3 regions of the Streptomyces sp. SAS_270 genome follow, and region 1 is predicted to be linked to each of the others. Evidence: riboswitches for the same ligand, from Rfam matches in the RefSeq annotation. Region 1 holds a riboswitch; each other region holds the start of a gene.
What was found. A riboswitch is a leader RNA that binds a small molecule or an ion and turns the genes downstream of it on or off. The one in region 1 is predicted to bind cyclic di-AMP.
Positions count from the first base shown of each region.

Region 2: linked by a shared signal. The riboswitch ahead of ACN6LB_RS23510 (NlpC/P60 family protein) and the one ahead of ACN6LB_RS41295 (M23 family metallopeptidase) in region 1 are both predicted to bind cyclic di-AMP.
Region 3: linked by a shared signal. The riboswitch ahead of ACN6LB_RS26920 (M23 family metallopeptidase) and the one ahead of ACN6LB_RS41295 (M23 family metallopeptidase) in region 1 are both predicted to bind cyclic di-AMP.

Region 1 is NZ_JBMNDS010000106.1:5,586-11,007, forward strand. Features, by position in the region: gene ACN6LB_RS41280 (alginate lyase family protein) at 1-165, shown strand, start outside; tRNA gene ACN6LB_RS41285 (tRNA-Met) at 248-321, shown strand; gene ACN6LB_RS41290 (PP2C family protein-serine/threonine phosphatase) at 379-1,701, shown strand; cyclic di-AMP (ydaO/yuaA leader) riboswitch at 1,935-2,092, shown strand; gene ACN6LB_RS41295 (M23 family metallopeptidase) at 2,104-3,150, shown strand; gene ACN6LB_RS41300 (aldo/keto reductase) at 3,279-4,223, shown strand; gene ACN6LB_RS41305 (PrsW family intramembrane metalloprotease) at 4,236-5,422, opposite strand, start outside.
Region 2 is NZ_JBMNDS010000036.1:44,654-50,075, reverse strand. Features, by position in the region: gene ACN6LB_RS23515 (tellurite resistance/C4-dicarboxylate transporter family protein) at 1-652, opposite strand, end outside; gene ACN6LB_RS23510 (NlpC/P60 family protein) at 775-1,968, opposite strand; cyclic di-AMP (ydaO/yuaA leader) riboswitch at 1,977-2,147, opposite strand; gene pcrA (DNA helicase PcrA) at 2,513-4,993, shown strand; gene ACN6LB_RS23500 (M23 family metallopeptidase) at 5,091-5,422, opposite strand, start outside.
Region 3 is NZ_JBMNDS010000045.1:47,592-53,013, forward strand. Features, by position in the region: gene ACN6LB_RS26910 (M16 family metallopeptidase) at 1-1,042, shown strand, start outside; gene ACN6LB_RS26915 (M16 family metallopeptidase) at 1,039-2,427, shown strand; cyclic di-AMP (ydaO/yuaA leader) riboswitch at 2,674-2,834, shown strand; gene ACN6LB_RS26920 (M23 family metallopeptidase) at 2,847-3,611, shown strand; gene ACN6LB_RS26925 (GntR family transcriptional regulator) at 3,819-4,514, shown strand; gene ACN6LB_RS26930 (HPr family phosphocarrier protein) at 4,739-5,020, opposite strand; gene ACN6LB_RS26935 (bifunctional acetate--CoA ligase family protein/GNAT family N-acetyltransferase) at 5,195-5,422, shown strand, end outside.

The DNA of each region.
Region 1 (5,422 bases):
AACATGGGGCCCGACGTGGAGGTCGCCCTCAATCACCTGGAGGACCGGCTCGACGTCCACGTGCCCGCCGCGCACCGGCTGGCCGAGCAGTCGCGGCCCGCCGGAACGGACGACCTCTTCGTCTCCTGGGAGACCCTCACGCACGCCGGGAACCCGGCCGCCTGAGGGGTTCCGCGTGGCCCGTGCGGAGGGCCGCGTAAACCGATGTGCGTCGGGTCCCGCGGATGGCGTACAGTGGAGTCAACGACGCGGGGTGGAGCAGCTCGGTAGCTCGCTGGGCTCATAACCCAGAGGTCGCAGGTTCAAATCCTGTCCCCGCTACTGAAGGCCCAAGGCCCGGAACCAATGGTTCCGGGCCTTGGGTGTTTTCCGGGGTCGATGAGGGGCCGCGGGGGCCGGCGAGGAGAGGCCGGGGCTTCGCCCGGTCGGGTCACACCGGTCGCCCGTCGACGCCGGTCCGGGAAATCTGGACGCGTGGGGCAGCGAGGAGGTGCGCGTCGGCCGGAAGGGCTGCACGGTCGGCGGACGTCCGGCCGGGCCGGGGCGCACGCGCGTCCGGTCTCGTACGCGCGGACCTTCGCCCGGACGCTTCCGGTGCTGCTCATCCTCGTCGGAACGTTCTACGAGTACCTCACGCCGACCGAGTACACCGGCGGCCCCTTCTTCACCGCCGCACCCTTGATCGCCGCGCCCCTCTATTCGCTGCGCGGCACGGCGCTCACCGGAGTCGTCACACTCGTCGCCGTCGTGGCGATCCACGCAGAAATGGGCGTCCTCGGAAACGTCGACGCGGTCACCGAGATCGTCACCATCGCCACGGTCGGCTTCCTGGCCGTCCTCATCAACGTCCTCGTCCGCCGCAGCGACGCCCGGCTCGCCTCGGCCCGGGAGATCGCCGAGGCCGCACAGCGCGCCGTCCTGCCGGAGCCCGACGAGTGGATCGACGGGCTGGAGGTCGCGGCGCGCTACGACGCCGCGCAGGCGGACGCGTTCATCGGCGGCGACCTGTACGCGGTGCAGGACTCCCCGCACGGCGTACGGCTGGTCGTGGGCGACGTACGAGGGAAGGGGATGGGGGCGGTGGCCGCCGTCGCCGTACTCATCGGGGCCTTCCGGGAGGCCGCCGAGCAGGAGTCGACGCTGGAGGCGGTCGCCCAGCGCCTGGAACGGGCCCTTGTGCGCGAGGCCGCCCGGCGTCAAGGCCCGGATGCCTTCGAGGGGTTCACCACCGCCGTACTTGCCGAGATCCCGCACGACGGTGACGGTGATGGGGGTGGGGGTGGAGCGGGGGGTTCGGAGGGTGACGGCCATGGCCGGTTCGTCGTGCGGATCGTCAACCGTGGCCATCCCGCGCCGCTGCTCCTGCACGGGGACGGCGGCCTGCGCGTGCTCGCCGCCCGGGAGCCCGCACTGCCGCTAGGGATGGGCGAGTTGGGCAGCTGGCCCGACCGTGCCGAGGAGACGTACTTCCCCGGCGGGGCCACGCTTCTCTTCCACACCGACGGGCTGTCCGAGGCCCGGGACGCACGCGGGGACTTCTTCGATCCGGCGGCGCGGCTCGCCGGGCGGGTGTTCGCCGGGCCCGAGGAACTGGTGAACACGCTCGCCGAGGAAGCGCGGCGGCACACCGGAGGCGGGACCACGGACGACATGGCGCTGCTCGCCGTGCGGCGGCCGGAGGCGCGGGACACGGTTTCTTGATCGTTGTCACGAGGGGTGATCGCATGACGCCCCTCCGCATAACAACTGACATACCGTCAACTGAACCGGTGTTAAGCGAGTGCAGTCAACTCGCCCGATATCGGCCGGTGGTGTCCTGTAAGTCCTGGCCAGAAGCGCTAATGATCAGTCCGAAGCGCTTGGAATCCGGGGTCCGCGTCTATTAACGTTCGATAACGCAGCGCGGTCGTCCCAGCCGTCACAAGAGATGGCTCCGTGCGCACGCGCCGAATCCCGCAAGGGAACCGGGGAACCACCAACTTGGGGTGAATCGCTCGTATTCCACCGTGGAAGCACGGTAGTTATACGCGCGTAGGAGACCTTCCTGCTCCGAACCCGTCAGCTAACCCGGTAGGCGAGAAGGAAGGAAAGGAGCGCGCCCACGTGGCGTCCAACCGGCCTGCCCAGGCAACCTCGTTCGCGCCGAATGAGAAGTACAGCGACACCTTCGGCTACGGCCCCAGCGGCGACGAGGGCCCCTGGGAGGAGTGGAACCCCACCGCGGAGTCCACTCGTCCCGTGCGCGGCCGGCACCGCGTCGGCAAGCAGCGCGGCGGCGGACTCGCGCGCAGCTCCACCGTTCTGGGTGTCGGCGTCATCGCCGCCGTCGGCGCGGGCGGTATGGCCAGCGCGCAGACCGGCAAGCCCCCGGTGTCCATATCGATGCCCGACCTGTCGTCCGTCGCCGAGTCGGCCAAGGCCCTGATCTCGGACGGCTCCGACACCCCGGCCAAGGGCTCCGCCACCCCGCTCACCAGCGCCGGCCTGACCACCACCGACGCCGCGCAGGGCACCACGGACGCGGGCGAGGCCCTGCGCTCCCGCATCATGCAGCAGGCCGAGTCGCAGCAGGACCAGGTCGACAGCGCCGCCCAGGAGGCCGCCGAGGCCGCCGCCGCCAAGAAGGCCGTCACGCTCGCCGCCCAGGAGCAGGACCAGGCCGAGGCCAAGGCCGCCGCCGCGAAGAAGAAGGCGGAGCTGGCGGCCAAGGCGAAGGTCGAGGCGGAGCGCCTCGCCAAGCTCGCCAAGAGCTATGCGCTGCCCACCTCCTCGTACACCATCACGGGAACCTTCGGCCAGGCCGGTTCCATGTGGTCCTCCGGCTACCACACGGGCCTCGACTTCGCGGCGCCCACGGGCACGCTCATCAAGGCCATCCACTCCGGCACGATCACCGAGGCGGGCTGGGCCGGCGCGTACGGCTACCGCACGATCCTCACCCTCGACGACGGCACCGAGCTGTGGTTCTGCCACCAGTCCTCGATCAGCGTCAGCGTTGGGCAGAAGGTCGCCACCGGTGACGTCATCGGCCGCGTGGGCGCCACCGGCAACGTCACCGGGCCGCACGTCCACCTGGAGGTCCACCCGGGCGGACAGGCCACGGGGATCGACCCGATGACCTGGCTGCGGGGCAAGGGGCTTACGCCCTGACGACTGCTGGCCGTCGGCCGTCGGCCGTCGGCCGTCGGCTGTCAGTAGTGGGTGGTTCGTGTCCGTAGTCCGTAGTCCGTGCCGGAAGTCTGGAATATTGGCTTCCGGTACGGGTGTTGAAGAGGGGCATGACTTCTCTTCGCACGCTTGGTTCCTCCGACCTCCAGGTCTTCCCGCTCGCCCTCGGCGGCAATGTCTTCGGCTGGACCGCCGACGAGGCGCAGTCCTTCGCCGTCCTCGATGCGTACACGGCCGCGGGCGGCAACTTCATCGACACCGCCGACTCCTACTCGGCGTGGGCCGACGGCAACTCGGGCGGTGAGTCCGAGACCGTCATCGGCAACTGGCTGAAGGCGCGCGGCAACCGTTCCGACGTCGTCATCGCCACCAAGGTCAGCCAGCACCCCGAGTACCCGGGCCTGTCCGGCGACAACATCAAGGCCGCCGCCGACGCCTCCCTGCGCCGCCTGGGCACCGACTGCATCGACCTCTACTTCACCCACTTCGACAAACCCGACGTGCCCGTCGAGGAGATCGTCGGCGCGCTCGACGAGCTGGTGAAGGCGGGCAAGGTACGGGCCATCGCCGCCTCCAACATCTCGCCCGAACGGCTCCGCGCCTCCCTGGAGTTCTCCGACCGCGAGGGCCTCGCCCGGTACGTGGCGCTCCAGCCCCACTACAACCTCGTCTCGCGCGGCACCTACGAGGGCGAGCTGCTGGACATCGCCTCGCAGGGCGGTCTGGCGGCCGTCCCGTACTACGCCCTCGCCTCCGGGTTCCTGACCGGCAAGTACCGCCCTGGGGCGACCGTCGACTCCCCGCGTGCCGCGGGTGCGGGCAAGCACCTCCGGTCGGAGCGGGGCCTGCGGGTGCTCGCGGCCCTGGACGCCGTCGCCGAAGCGCACGGTGTCCCGGTCGCCACGGTCGCCCTCGCCTGGCTCGCCGCCCAGCCGACCGTCGTCGCGCCCATCTCCTCGGCCCGGACCGTCGAACAGCTGCCCGCACTGCTGGGCGTGGCGGATCTCGTCCTCACGGAGGGCGAGCTGGGGCGGCTCTCGGAGGCCTCCGCGTAGTTCAGCAGTGGGCTAGTGGCGGTACGGGTTGTACGGGTAGGGGGTGTGCGGGGCGTACGGGTTGTACGGGGCGGTGGTGTTGTGCGTGTGCGGGGTGTACGTGGGGTACGGCGCCGGCTGCCCGTGGAGCGGCCAGGGCTGGGGCCACGGCCGGCGCGGTGGTGCGGCAGGTGCCACCGCCACCGCCGCGTACGCCAGGGAGGGGCGGGCCACCTCCCGGCGTCGCCACAGCTCGTCGAGCAGCTCCCGTTCCCGTACGACGAAGTCGGCGCCCGCCCGTCCGCGGCGCCCCCGGTGCCGTAGGAACGCCAGCGAGGTCGCGTACGCCTCGTACTCCGCGACCGAGCGCGCCGCGGCCTTGCCGAAGTGGTGCGTGGCGTAGTCGCGGGCCAGCCGTCGCGCCCGCATCGAGCCGAGGACGAACGGCTCCGGCGCGGTCAGCCACCCGGCAGCGGCGTACGCCGGAAGCTCCGAGCGCACCGTCCGCAGCTCGCGCTGCCGGGTCCAGATGACCAGCCAGGTGAGCAGCCCGAACGCGGGCACCATGAAAGCGGCGTAGACCGCGAAGAAGCCGTACTCCCCGAACGTCGACGAGCCGTTCCAGACCGCGTGCATGCCCATGGCGAGCAGCAGTCCGGAGAGGGGGAGCAGGATGCGGCGGGCGTGCTGGCGGTCCGCCGACAGGGCCGCGACGCCGAAGCCGATGCCGGTCAGCACGGTGAACAGGGGGTGCGCGAAGGGCGACATGACCACGCGTACGAAGAAGGTCGCCGCCGTCACCGAGGCGAGGCCGCGCTCGCCGCTGAGCTGGTCGGTGCCGAAGGCGGTGCCGAGGTAGAGGATGTTCTCGGTGAACGCGAAGCCGGTCGCCGTGACGCCGGCTATGACCACCCCGTCGACGATCCCCGTGAAGTCCCGTCTGCGGAAGAGGAAGATCAGCAGCACCGCCGCCGCCTTCGCGGACTCCTCGACTATCGGCGCTATCACCGTCGCGCCCAGCGTGTCCGCGCTCGTCGGGTCGGCGGTCGCCGTCGCTATCCATCTCGTCGCGAAACTGTTCGCCACGATCGCTATCAGCGCCGCCGCACACGCTCCCCAGGCGAAGGAGAAGAGCAGGTTGCGCCAGGGGCCCGGCTCCACGCGGTCCAGCCAGCGGAACGCGGCGACGAGCAGCGGGACGGGCAGTACGGCGAGGCCGA
Region 2 (5,422 bases), on a different contig from region 1:
ACTGGTTCGCGTGGTGCGCGGTCACGAGCTTCGCCCCGGCCAGCGCCGAGATGGCGAGCGCACCGCCCGCCACCCACTGGTCCCCGGCCCCGGTGGCCACCTGCCGGATGTCGAAGCGGAGCAACGCCACCCCGTAGAGGACGATCCCGAGCCAGAACAGCGCCAGCGCGGCATGCGCGAGCCACTCCACGCCCACCAGCGCGGCCAGCACGGAGCCCAGCACGGCGAGCCCCTGGGTGGCCACACAGCCGAGGAACACCGCTCCGGGCATACGGCGCCCCCAGTGCCGTACGACCACGATCAGCAGCCCCGGCCAGAGCAGGGCCGCCAGCGCGAGCAGCGCCTCGGCGAGACCCAGCCACCCGAGGGCGGACAGCCGGGTGCCGAGCACGGTGGTCGCGGCGATGGCGGTGAGTGCGCCCGGCGTGCACGCCTCCGCCACCCAGCGCGCCCGGTCCCGTACGAGCCGCACCCCGAAGTCCGCGGCGAGCGCGAGCCATGCGATGACCGCCAGGACCAGGGCGATACGGGACAGGGTCTCGTAGCCGGTCAGGGACAGCCCGACGGAGACGATGCCGGTGGCCATGACGGCGGCCCCGGCGGCGGGCGGACGCTCCGCCCACCACGCGCGGAGCTGGGAGATGCCTGACATGCGCCCGATGCTAGGGATCTTCGCGCGGCTTGCCGTGCTGCACGCGCGCGTGGAGGACGAAAAACGCATACGGCACGAAAAAGGGGGTCCACGCGCGCGTGGACCCCCTCCCTACGGTGCGTTCACGCCGGTCGCACCACGCTGTGGATGATCGAGGAGCCGGCGTAGTAGACGGACTCCTCGCGGACGTACGAGCCCGGCTTCGGGGCGTGGATCATCATGCCGTTGCCTATGTAGAGGCCGACGTGGCTGATGTCGTCGTAGAAGAAGATCAGGTCGCCGGGTTGTGCGTTGGAGAGGGAGACCGTCGTGCCCGCGTTGACCTGGTCGTAGGTGGTGCGCGGGAGGTCGACGCCGGCCGCCTTCCAGGCGGCCTGGGTGAGCCCGGAGCAGTCGTACGAGTCGGGGCCGGTGGCGCCCCACACATACGGCTTGCCGACCTGGGCGCGGGCGAAGGCGAGCGCCTTGGCGGCCTTCGTGGCGTACGAGGAGTCGCCGGTGGAGGTGCCGGTGCCTGTGCCCGTGCTTCCCGAACTCGAGGAGTCCGAGGTGCCGGAGCCGGACTGCTGCTGAGCGGCTGCCTCCGCCTCCTGGCGCTGCTTCGCCTCGGCGGCCTGCTGGGCCGCCAGCTCCGCCGCCTTGCGCCGGGCCTCTGCTTCCTTCTTCTTCTCGATCGCCGCGAGCCGCGCCTTCTCCTCGGCGGTCAGCTTCGAGAGCATCTCGCGCGCCTCGGAGAGCTTCTTCTGGACGTCGGCCTTCGACGACTTCAGCGACTTCTGCGACTCGGTCAGCGTCTCCAGGCTCTTGGAGGCCTCCTGGCGCTTCTTCGCCGTCTCGGACTGCTCGGTGACGTAGTCGTCGACGGCGGTCTTCTGACGGCTGGTCAGCCGGCTCATCAGCTGGGTCTGGTCGAAGTAGTCCTGCGGGTCGTCGGCCAGCAGCAGGGTCGCGGTGCCGGGGGCGGCGGCGCCGGTCCGGTATTGCGCGGCGGCGAACGAACCCAGCTCCTCGCGCGCGGAGTTGAGCTTGTCGGTGCGCTGGGCGACGTCGTCGAGAAGGGTGTCGACCTGCTTGCGCTGCTTGGTGGTCTTCTCCTTGGCGGTGTTGTACTTCTCGGTCGCCGTCTCCGCCTGGTGGTAGAGGTCGTCGACCTTCTTCTGCACTTCTTCGAGGCTCGGCCTGGGCTCGGCCGAGGGTGCGGCGTTCGCCGTCTGGGAGAGCAGGGCCACGGAGGTGAGGGCCGCTGTTGCCAGGGCGGGAGTCCGCATGCCCGCTACGCGCGTTGCAGCAGGACGCGGCTTTTTGTGCGACGCCAAGGGAGGCGACTCCTTCCGTCATCCGCCTACCGGGTTAGCTGTCGGGTTCGGGCGGGTGCTCCGGAAGGTTTGCCCTACGGTCCTTGCCCCGAAAGGCGGTTGGACCGATTCACCCCAGGTTCGGTGGGTCCCCGGTTCCGGCTGCCGCGTGGGCACACCGAATTCGGCGGAGGCCGCACGGCCCGGCGACGTTCGCCGGAGAGGGTCGAGCGGTCTGCCCGGCACGCTAGCCAACTCGTGTGGTCCCTGTGAAGGTTGATGTTCGATATGCCCGATACATTTTCGTGACCTTGGCCTCAACCGCCGCTTCCGTGACCGTCCGTGGTGACTTGTGACCCCATGCAGTGGTCTTCAAGGGGCATTCCCGCCCGGCCGGTGGCTGACCGTAACCGTACGGCTCTTGATCGTCCTGGACGATTCCTGACGGCGAAGGAGTGCCGAGTGGCCGGTTCTGGAAGATCATCGGCTTCCGGGGCCCTCGCGGGACAGGGAAATCCCGGGGCGGCGGTCTGTTGTCAGTGCGGCGGCCTAGACTCGGAGAGCGATGAGCAGCCTCTTTGACGACAGCTTCCTGGCGGACCTCAAGCCCTCAGGGGCTCACGAGGAAGAGCCCCCGCCGCCGCCCGAGGACGGGGCGGCCGAGCCGCTTCCGGACGACCTGTTCGGCGGCCGTTTCGACGTGCCCCCGGACCGCGACGCCTACTACCGCGACGGAGCCCCGCGCCCCGCCGTGGAGGCGGCCGCGCTCCTGGACGGGCTGAACGAGAACCAGCGGGCGGCCGTGGTGCACTCCGGCGCCCCCCTGCTCATCGTGGCCGGCGCCGGCTCCGGCAAGACCCGGGTGCTCACGCACCGGATCGCCTATCTGCTGGCCGAGCGCCATGTGCACCCCGGGCAGATCCTCGCGATCACCTTCACCAACAAGGCCGCGGGCGAGATGAAGGAGCGCGTCGAGCAGCTGGTCGGCCCGCGCGCCAACGCGATGTGGGTCATGACCTTCCACAGCGCGTGCGTGCGCATCCTGCGCCGCGAGTCGAAGCGGCTCGGCTTCACGTCGTCGTTCTCGATCTACGACGCCGCCGACAGCAAGCGTCTGATGGCCCTGGTCTGCCGCGACCTGGACCTCGACCCGAAGCGCTTCCCGCCGAAGTCGTTCAGCGCCAAGATCTCCAACCTGAAGAACGAGCTGATCGACGAGGAGGACTTCGCCGCCCAGGCCTCCGACGGCTTCGAGAAGACCCTCGCCCAGGCATACGTGCTCTACCAGTCGCGGCTGCGCGAGGCGAACGCGCTGGACTTCGACGACCTGATCATGACGACGGTCAACCTGCTCCGCGCCTTCCCGGACGTCGCCGAGCACTACCGCCGCCGCTTCCGCCACGTCATGGTCGACGAGTACCAGGACACCAACCACGCGCAGTACGCCCTCGTGCGCGAGCTGGTCGGCACCTCCGCGCACCCCGTCGACGTACCCCCGAGCGAGGACGACCTCGGCCCCGCCGAGCTGTGCGTCGTGGGCGACGCCGACCAGTCGATCTACGCCTTCCGCGGCGCGACCATCCGCAACATCCTCCAGTTCGAGGAGGACTACACGGACGCGACGACGATCCTGCTCGAACAGAACTACCGCTCCACGCAGACCATCCTGACCGCCGCCAACGCCGTCATCGAGCGCAACGAGTCGCGTCGCCCGAAGAACCTGTGGACGAACGCGGGCGCGGGCTCGAACATCACCGGCTACGTCGCCGACACCGAGCACGACGAGGCGCAGTTCGTCGCCGACGAGATAGACCGTCTGACGGACGCGGGCGAGGCGAAGGCCGGAGACGTCGCCGTCTTCTACCGTACGAACGCCCAGTCCCGTGTCTTCGAAGAGGTCTTCATCCGCGTCGGCCTGCCCTACAAGGTCGTCGGCGGTGTCCGCTTCTACGAGCGCAAGGAGGTCCGCGACGTCCTCGCGTACCTGCGCGTGCTGTCGAACCCGGAGGACTCGGTACCGCTGCGCCGGATCCTCAACGTTCCCAAGCGGGGCATCGGCGACCGCGCCGAGGCCATGATCGACGCGCTGTCGCAGCGCGAGAAGATTAGCTTCCCGCAGGCCCTGCGCCGAGTCGACGAGGCGTACGGCATGGCCGCCCGCTCCACGAACGCCGTCAAGCGGTTCAACACGCTGATGGAGGACCTCCACACGATCGCCGAGTCGGGCGCCGGACCGGCGACCGTCCTGGAGGCCGTACTCGAACGCACCGGCTACCTCGCCGAGTTGCAGGCCTCGACGGATCCGCAGGACGAGACGCGCATCGAGAACCTTCAGGAACTCGCCGCCGTGGCGCTGGAGTTCGAGCAGGAGTCCGGTGAGGGCGAGGCCGCGGGCAGCCTCTCCGACTTCCTGGAGCGGGTCGCGCTCGTCGCCGACTCCGACCAGATCCCGGACGAGGAGGACGGCAACGGAGTCATCACCCTGATGACCCTGCACACCGCCAAGGGCCTTGAGTTCCCTGTGGTGTTCCTGACCGGCATGGAGGACGGCGTCTTCCCGCACATGCGCGCGCTCGGGCAGGTCAAGGAGCTGGAGGAGGAGCGGCGCCTGGCCTATGTGGGCATCACCCGCGCCCGCGAACGGCTCTACCTGACCCGCTCGGGGCTGCGCAGCGCCTGGGGCCAGCCCTCGTACAACCCGCCCTCCCGCTTCCTGGAGGAGATCCCGGCGGCACATCTGGAGTGGAAGCGCACGGGCGCCATGGCCCCGGTGTCCTCCGGTCCGGCCTCGGGCATCGCGGCCTCGCTGTCGTCGTCCCGCTCGCGCTCCGCCGCCTCGGGCGCGTCCGGCTTCGCCACCCGCAGGGCCACCGACAAGCCGGTGGTCTCCCTCGCGGTCGGGGACCGTGTCACGCATGACCAGTTCGGCCTCGGCACCGTCGTCGGCGTGAAGGGCACGGGCGCGAACGCGGAGGCGACGGTCGACTTCGGCGAGCCGAAGCCGAAGCGGTTGCTGCTGCGGTACGCACCGGTGGAGAAGCTCTAAGAGAGGTTCCAAGGCATACGACGGGGCCCGGTCCGTGCGGCGGGTCGGGTCCGTACGGGGCCCGGTCCGTACGACGTCTCGGCGGGCCCGGCGGTTGTTACGTCGGGTCCAGCCCGTGGCTGCGAAGCCACGGCAGCGGGTCGATCGCCGAGCCGCCGGCCGGGCGGACCTCGAAGTGCAGGTGCGGGCCCGTGGAGTTGCCGGAGTTCCCGGAGTACGCGATCGGTTCACCGGCCTTCACGACTGTCCCGGACGGAACCCGGTAGCTGGAGAGGTGGCAGTACCACGTCTCCGTGCCGTCCTTCGCGGTCACGATCGCCATGTTCCCGTACGCGCTGTTCCACTGAGTCCGGACGGTTCCGTCGGTCGCGGACATCACCGTCGTGCCGTACGACACCGGGAAGTCGATGCCCGTGTGCACGGACATCC
Region 3 (5,422 bases), on a different contig from region 1:
GACCATGCCCACCCACCAGCTGGAGCTCGCGCTCTGGCTGGAGGCCGACCGCATGGGTTCGCTGCTCGCCGCGCTCGACGACGAGTCCATGGAGAACCAGCGGGACGTCGTCAAGAACGAGCGCCGTCAGCGCTACGACAACGTCCCCTACGGGACGGCGTTCGAGAAGCTGACCGGGCTCGCCTACCCGGAGGGCCACCCCTACCACCACACCCCGATCGGGTCGATGGCGGACCTGGACGCGGCCACCCTGGAGGACGCCCGCGCCTTCTTCCGCACCTACTACGCGCCCAACAACGCCGTGCTGTCGGTCGTCGGCGACATCGACCCCGAGCAGACGCTCGCCTGGGTCGAGAGGTACTTCGGCTCGATCCCCGGGCACGACGGCAAGCCCGCCCCGCGCACCGGAGCCCTGCCGGACACCATCGGCGAGCAGCTGCGCGAGGTCGTCGTGGAAGAGGTCCCGGCGCGCGCCCTGATGGCCGCCTACCGGCTCCCGGAGGACGGCACGCGCGCGTGCGACGCGGCCGACCTGGCGCTGACCGTGCTCGGCGGCGGCGAGTCCTCCCGCCTGTACAACCGGCTCGTACGCCGTGACCGCACCGCCGTCGCCGCCGGTTTCGGGCTGCTGCGCCTGGCCGGAGCGCCCTCCCTGGGATGGCTCGACGTGAAGACGTCCGGCGACGTGGAGGTCCCGGTCATCGAGGCCGCCGTCGACGAGGAGCTCGCCCGGTTCGCCGAGGAGGGCCCCACGGCCGAGGAAATGGAGCGCGCCCAGGCCCAGTTGGAGCGCGAGTGGCTGGACCGGCTCGGTACGGTCGCGGGCCGCGCCGACGAACTGTGCCGGTACGCCGTCCTGTTCGGCGACCCGCAGCTCGCCCTGACCGCCGTACAGCGCGTTCTCGACGTCACCGCCGAGGAGGTCCAGGAGGCCGCCAAGGCGCGCCTGCGCCCGGACAACCGCGCGGTGCTCGTCTACGAGCCGCTCGTCGCCGAGGACACCGACGCCGCTGAAGACACCGACGAGGAGGCGGCGAAGTGACCGAGCTCGCCACGATGGACTTCCACCCCCAGCCGCAGGCCGGCGAGCCCAAGCCCTGGGCCTTCCCCGCCCCCGAGCGCGGCACGCTCGGCAACGGTCTGACCGTGCTGCGCTGCCACCGCCCCGGTCAGCAGGTCGTCGCCGTCGAGGTGATCCTCGACGCGCCGCTGGACGCCGAGCCGGCGGGCCTCGACGGCGTCGCCACGATCATGGCGCGCGCCTTCTCCGAGGGAACCGACAAGTACTCCGCCGAGGAGTTCGCCGCCGAGCTGGAGCGCTGCGGCGCCACGCTCGACGCGCACGCGGACCACCCCGGCGTACGCCTGTCGCTCGAAGTCCCCGTCTCGCGCCTCCCGAAGGCCCTCGGGCTGGTCGCCGACGCACTCAGGGCACCGGCGTTCGCCGACAGCGAGATCGAGCGGCTGGTGCGCAACCGGCTCGACGAGATCCCGCACGAGACCGCCAACCCGGCCCGCCGCGCCGCCAGGGAACTCTCCAAGGAGCTGTTCCCGGCGACCGCACGCATGTCACGCCCGCGCCAGGGCACCGAGGAGACCGTCCAGAGCATCGACTCGGCGGCCGTACGCGCCTTCTACGAGAAGCACGTGCGCCCCGCCACGGCCACCGCCGTGGTCGTCGGCGACCTCACGGGCACGGACCTCGACGCGCTGCTCGCGGAAACCCTCGGCTCCTGGACCGGCTCGTCCGCCGAGCCGCGTCCCGTACCGCCGGTGACCGCCGACGACACGGGCCGCGTGATCATCGTGGACCGCCCGGGTGCCGTCCAGACGCAGCTGCTGATCGGACGCATCGGCGCCGACAGGCACGATCGCGTCTGGCCCGCCCAGGTACTCGGCACGTACTGCCTCGGTGGCACCCTCACCTCCCGACTGGACCGCGTCCTGCGGGAGGAAAAGGGATACACCTACGGTGTACGGGCGTTCGGTCAGGTGCTGCGCTCCGCAGCCGACGGCACGGGCGCCGCGATGCTGGCCATCAGCGGCTCCGTCGACACGCCCAACACCGGTCCCGCGCTCGACGACCTCTGGAAGGTGCTGCGCACCCTCGCGGCCGAAGGCCTGACGGATGCCGAGCGGGACGTCGCCGTGCAGAACCTGGTGGGCGTCGCGCCCCTCAAGTTCGAGACCGCGGCGGCGGTCGCGGGCACGCTCGCCGACCAGGTCGAGCAGTTCCTGCCGGACGACTTCCAGGCCACGCTGTACCAGCAGCTCGCCGCGACGGGCACCGTGGAGGCCACCGCGGCCGCCGTGAACGCCTTCCCGGTGGACCGCCTGGTGACCGTCCTGGTCGGGGACGCCGCGCAGATCAAGGAGCCCGTCAAGGCCCTCGGCATCGGCGAAGTGAGCGTCGTACCCGCGGAGTAGGGGCCGCATCCCGCAGTGTCGGAAGCGGGAGGGAACAGGGCATAACGGCGTGACCCTTTGGGGGCTCGGGCGGCGAAAGCGTCGCCCGAGCCCCCATTGTCAGTATTGATGGGGAGTTGATGGGGAGGTTGCCTGTCTGCCCTGTGGCATGCGCTACAAAAGGCGTGATCCGTTTGTCGATTGAAAGACGCCCCCTTTAGCGTCGGTCCGGCTGTTCGTCAGGCAGTGCGCCGCGTCCGCGGCACCGGACAGTCATCGCCGAGTCCCCGTACGGCGCGAGCCAGGGGAGCCGGGGACCCATACGTAGTCCCTGGGGTGAATCGGACGCCCTTCCCGAAGGGGGTCCGTAGGAGACCTTCCTGCTCCGAACCCGTCAGCTAACCCGGTAGGCGAGAAGGAAGGAAAGGACCAGCCACTTCATGGCGTTCACCCGCGCCACCGGGAAGCACCGTCGCCCGAGCCGTGTGAAGCGCACGACCACGCATGCCGTGGGCGTCGCCGCACTCACCACCACCGGTGTCATCGGCACCCTGGCCGCCCCTGCCTTCGCCGCGGAGACCTCCGTCGAGGACACGGGACTGACAAAGGCCATCACCATCGGCGACTCGCTCGCCGACCAGATCGACGCACAGGCCGCGGCCCAGCAGCACGCCGCCGACGAGGCGGCCGCGCTGAAGAAGGCCCAGGAGGCCGCGAAGAAGCGTGCCGCCGAGAAGGCCGAGGAGGAGCGCGTGGCCAAGGCCCGCGCCGCCCGGGCCGCCGAGCGCAAGCGCCTGAACACCTTCGTCCTGCCGATCAGCGGCTCGTACGTCTCGACCGGCTACAAGACCGGTGGCAGCCTGTGGTCCTCCGGCAGCCACACGGGCGTCGACTTCCACGCCGCGTCCGGCACGTCCGTCCACGCCGTCGGCTCCGGCACCGTCGTCGAGGCCGGCTGGGGCGGCGCCTACGGCAACAACGTGGTCATCAAGATGAACGACGGCACGTACACCCAGTACGGCCACCTGTCGTCCATCGGTGTCTCCGTGGGCCAGACGGTCACCCCGGGCGCACAGATAGGCCTCTCGGGTTCCACCGGCAACACCACCGGACCGCACCTCCACTTCGAGGCCCGCACGACCCCGGAGTACGGCTCGGACATCGACCCCGTCGCCTACCTCCGCTCGCACGGCGTGAACGTCTGACGACCCGCTTCACCGCTTCTCCGCACTTCGCACCGCTTCCGAAGCCCCGGCTCACCGAGCCGGGGCTTCGTCGCTTCGAACGGCCGTCTGTCCAAAAAATATCCATGGATTCCGGGCTCCCGTCGGAAATTCCCGCCGTCTGCAATAGAGTCACTGAACAAGCGTCAATGGATGGCGTTTCGCGGGGATTAAAGCGGAGGTCCGGTCATGCGTATTCCGGCGCACTCGGTATGCACGGCGATCCGTGACGACATCGTCGCGGGTGTCTACGAGCGAGGCGGCCGGCTCACCGAGGAACTCCTTGCGCGTCGCTACGGAGTCTCGCGTGTTCCCGTCCGCGAGGCCCTGCGCACCCTGGAGGCCGAGGGGTTCGTCGTCACCCGTCGGCATGCGGGCGCGTGCGTCGCGGAGCCCACCGAGCAGGAGGCCTCCGACCTGCTGGAGATGCGCATGCTCCTTGAGCCGCTCGGTGCCGCCCGGGCCGCGCAGCGGCGCACCGAGGCCCACCTCAAGGTGCTGCGAGGCCTGGTCAGGCTGGGCCAGGAGCGGGCAAGGAGGGGGCACAGCGAGGATCTGCGCTCCCTGGGGGGCTGGTTCCACGAGACGCTCGCGCAGGCCTCCGGAAGCCCCGCGCTGACCTCCACGCTGGCCCAGCTTCGGCACAAGATCGCCTGGATGTACGCGGTCGAGGCGCAGGCCTCCCCCGCGGACTCCTGGGCCGAGCACGGCGCCATCGTGGACGCCGTGGCGCGCGGCGACAGCGAGCGCGCCCGGACGATCACGGCGCTGCACACGGAACGCGCCACGGCCGTGCACCGGCTCCGCTTTCCCGGTGCGGGAGATCGCCCGGACCGTGTGAGGACTTCGCAACCTCCCGTAAACATGACCGGTCTGCGTCATTAACAGGAGCGCCGTATACAAAGAGGGATATTCGGCAGTGAGCTATTTCCGCTGCCCTTATTCCAGCGCGCCCGGAATTCCGTGCGCGCTATTTCCGCACTGCGGGATGTGCGCGCGGGATGGTGCCGGATATTCCGTCGTGCGGGCGTATCGCCGTGCCTGAAAAACGACGAAGCCGCGCCACCCGGAAGGGGTGACGCGGCCGCGTCGTACGGTGTCCGATTCGCTCAGACGGTCTCGGGAAGCTCCTCGAGCCCCTCGGCGACCAGCTTCGCCAGACGGTCGAGGGCGGCGTCCGCGCCCTCGGCGTCCGACGCGAGGACGATCTCCTCGCCGCCCTGGGCGCCCAGGCCGAGGACCGCGAGCATGGAGGCCGCGTTGACGGGGTTGCCGTCGGCCTTGGCGATCGTCACGGGGACCCCGGAAGCGGTGGTCGCCCGGACGAAGATGGAGGCGGGGCGGGCATGGAGGCCCTCGGCCCAGCCGACGTTGACGCGGCGCTCAGCCATGTGATGCTGCCCTTCAGGTGTCTCAGGGTTGTCTAGACCATTGTCCCATACGGTGAAGCGTGCCCGGAGCGGCCCCTGGATTCCGGCGCCGACCGGCTTGCGTCCTTCGGCCGCTCATGCTGCCCCATAGCCTGCCCCGCGCTGTTGTCGGACGCGAGCCGTACTCTGGGGCCCATGCAGACCTCGTCGGACCGGCACGAGTATCCCGCCCACTGGGAGGCCGACGTGGTGCTGCGCGACGGCGGCACCGCACGCATCAGGCCCATCACCGTCGACGACGCCGAGCGCCTGGTCAGCTTCTACGAGCAGGTGTCCGACGAGTCGAAGTACTACCGCTTCTTCGCGCCGTACCCACGACTGTCCGCCAAGGACGTCCACCGCTTCACACACCACGACTTTGTG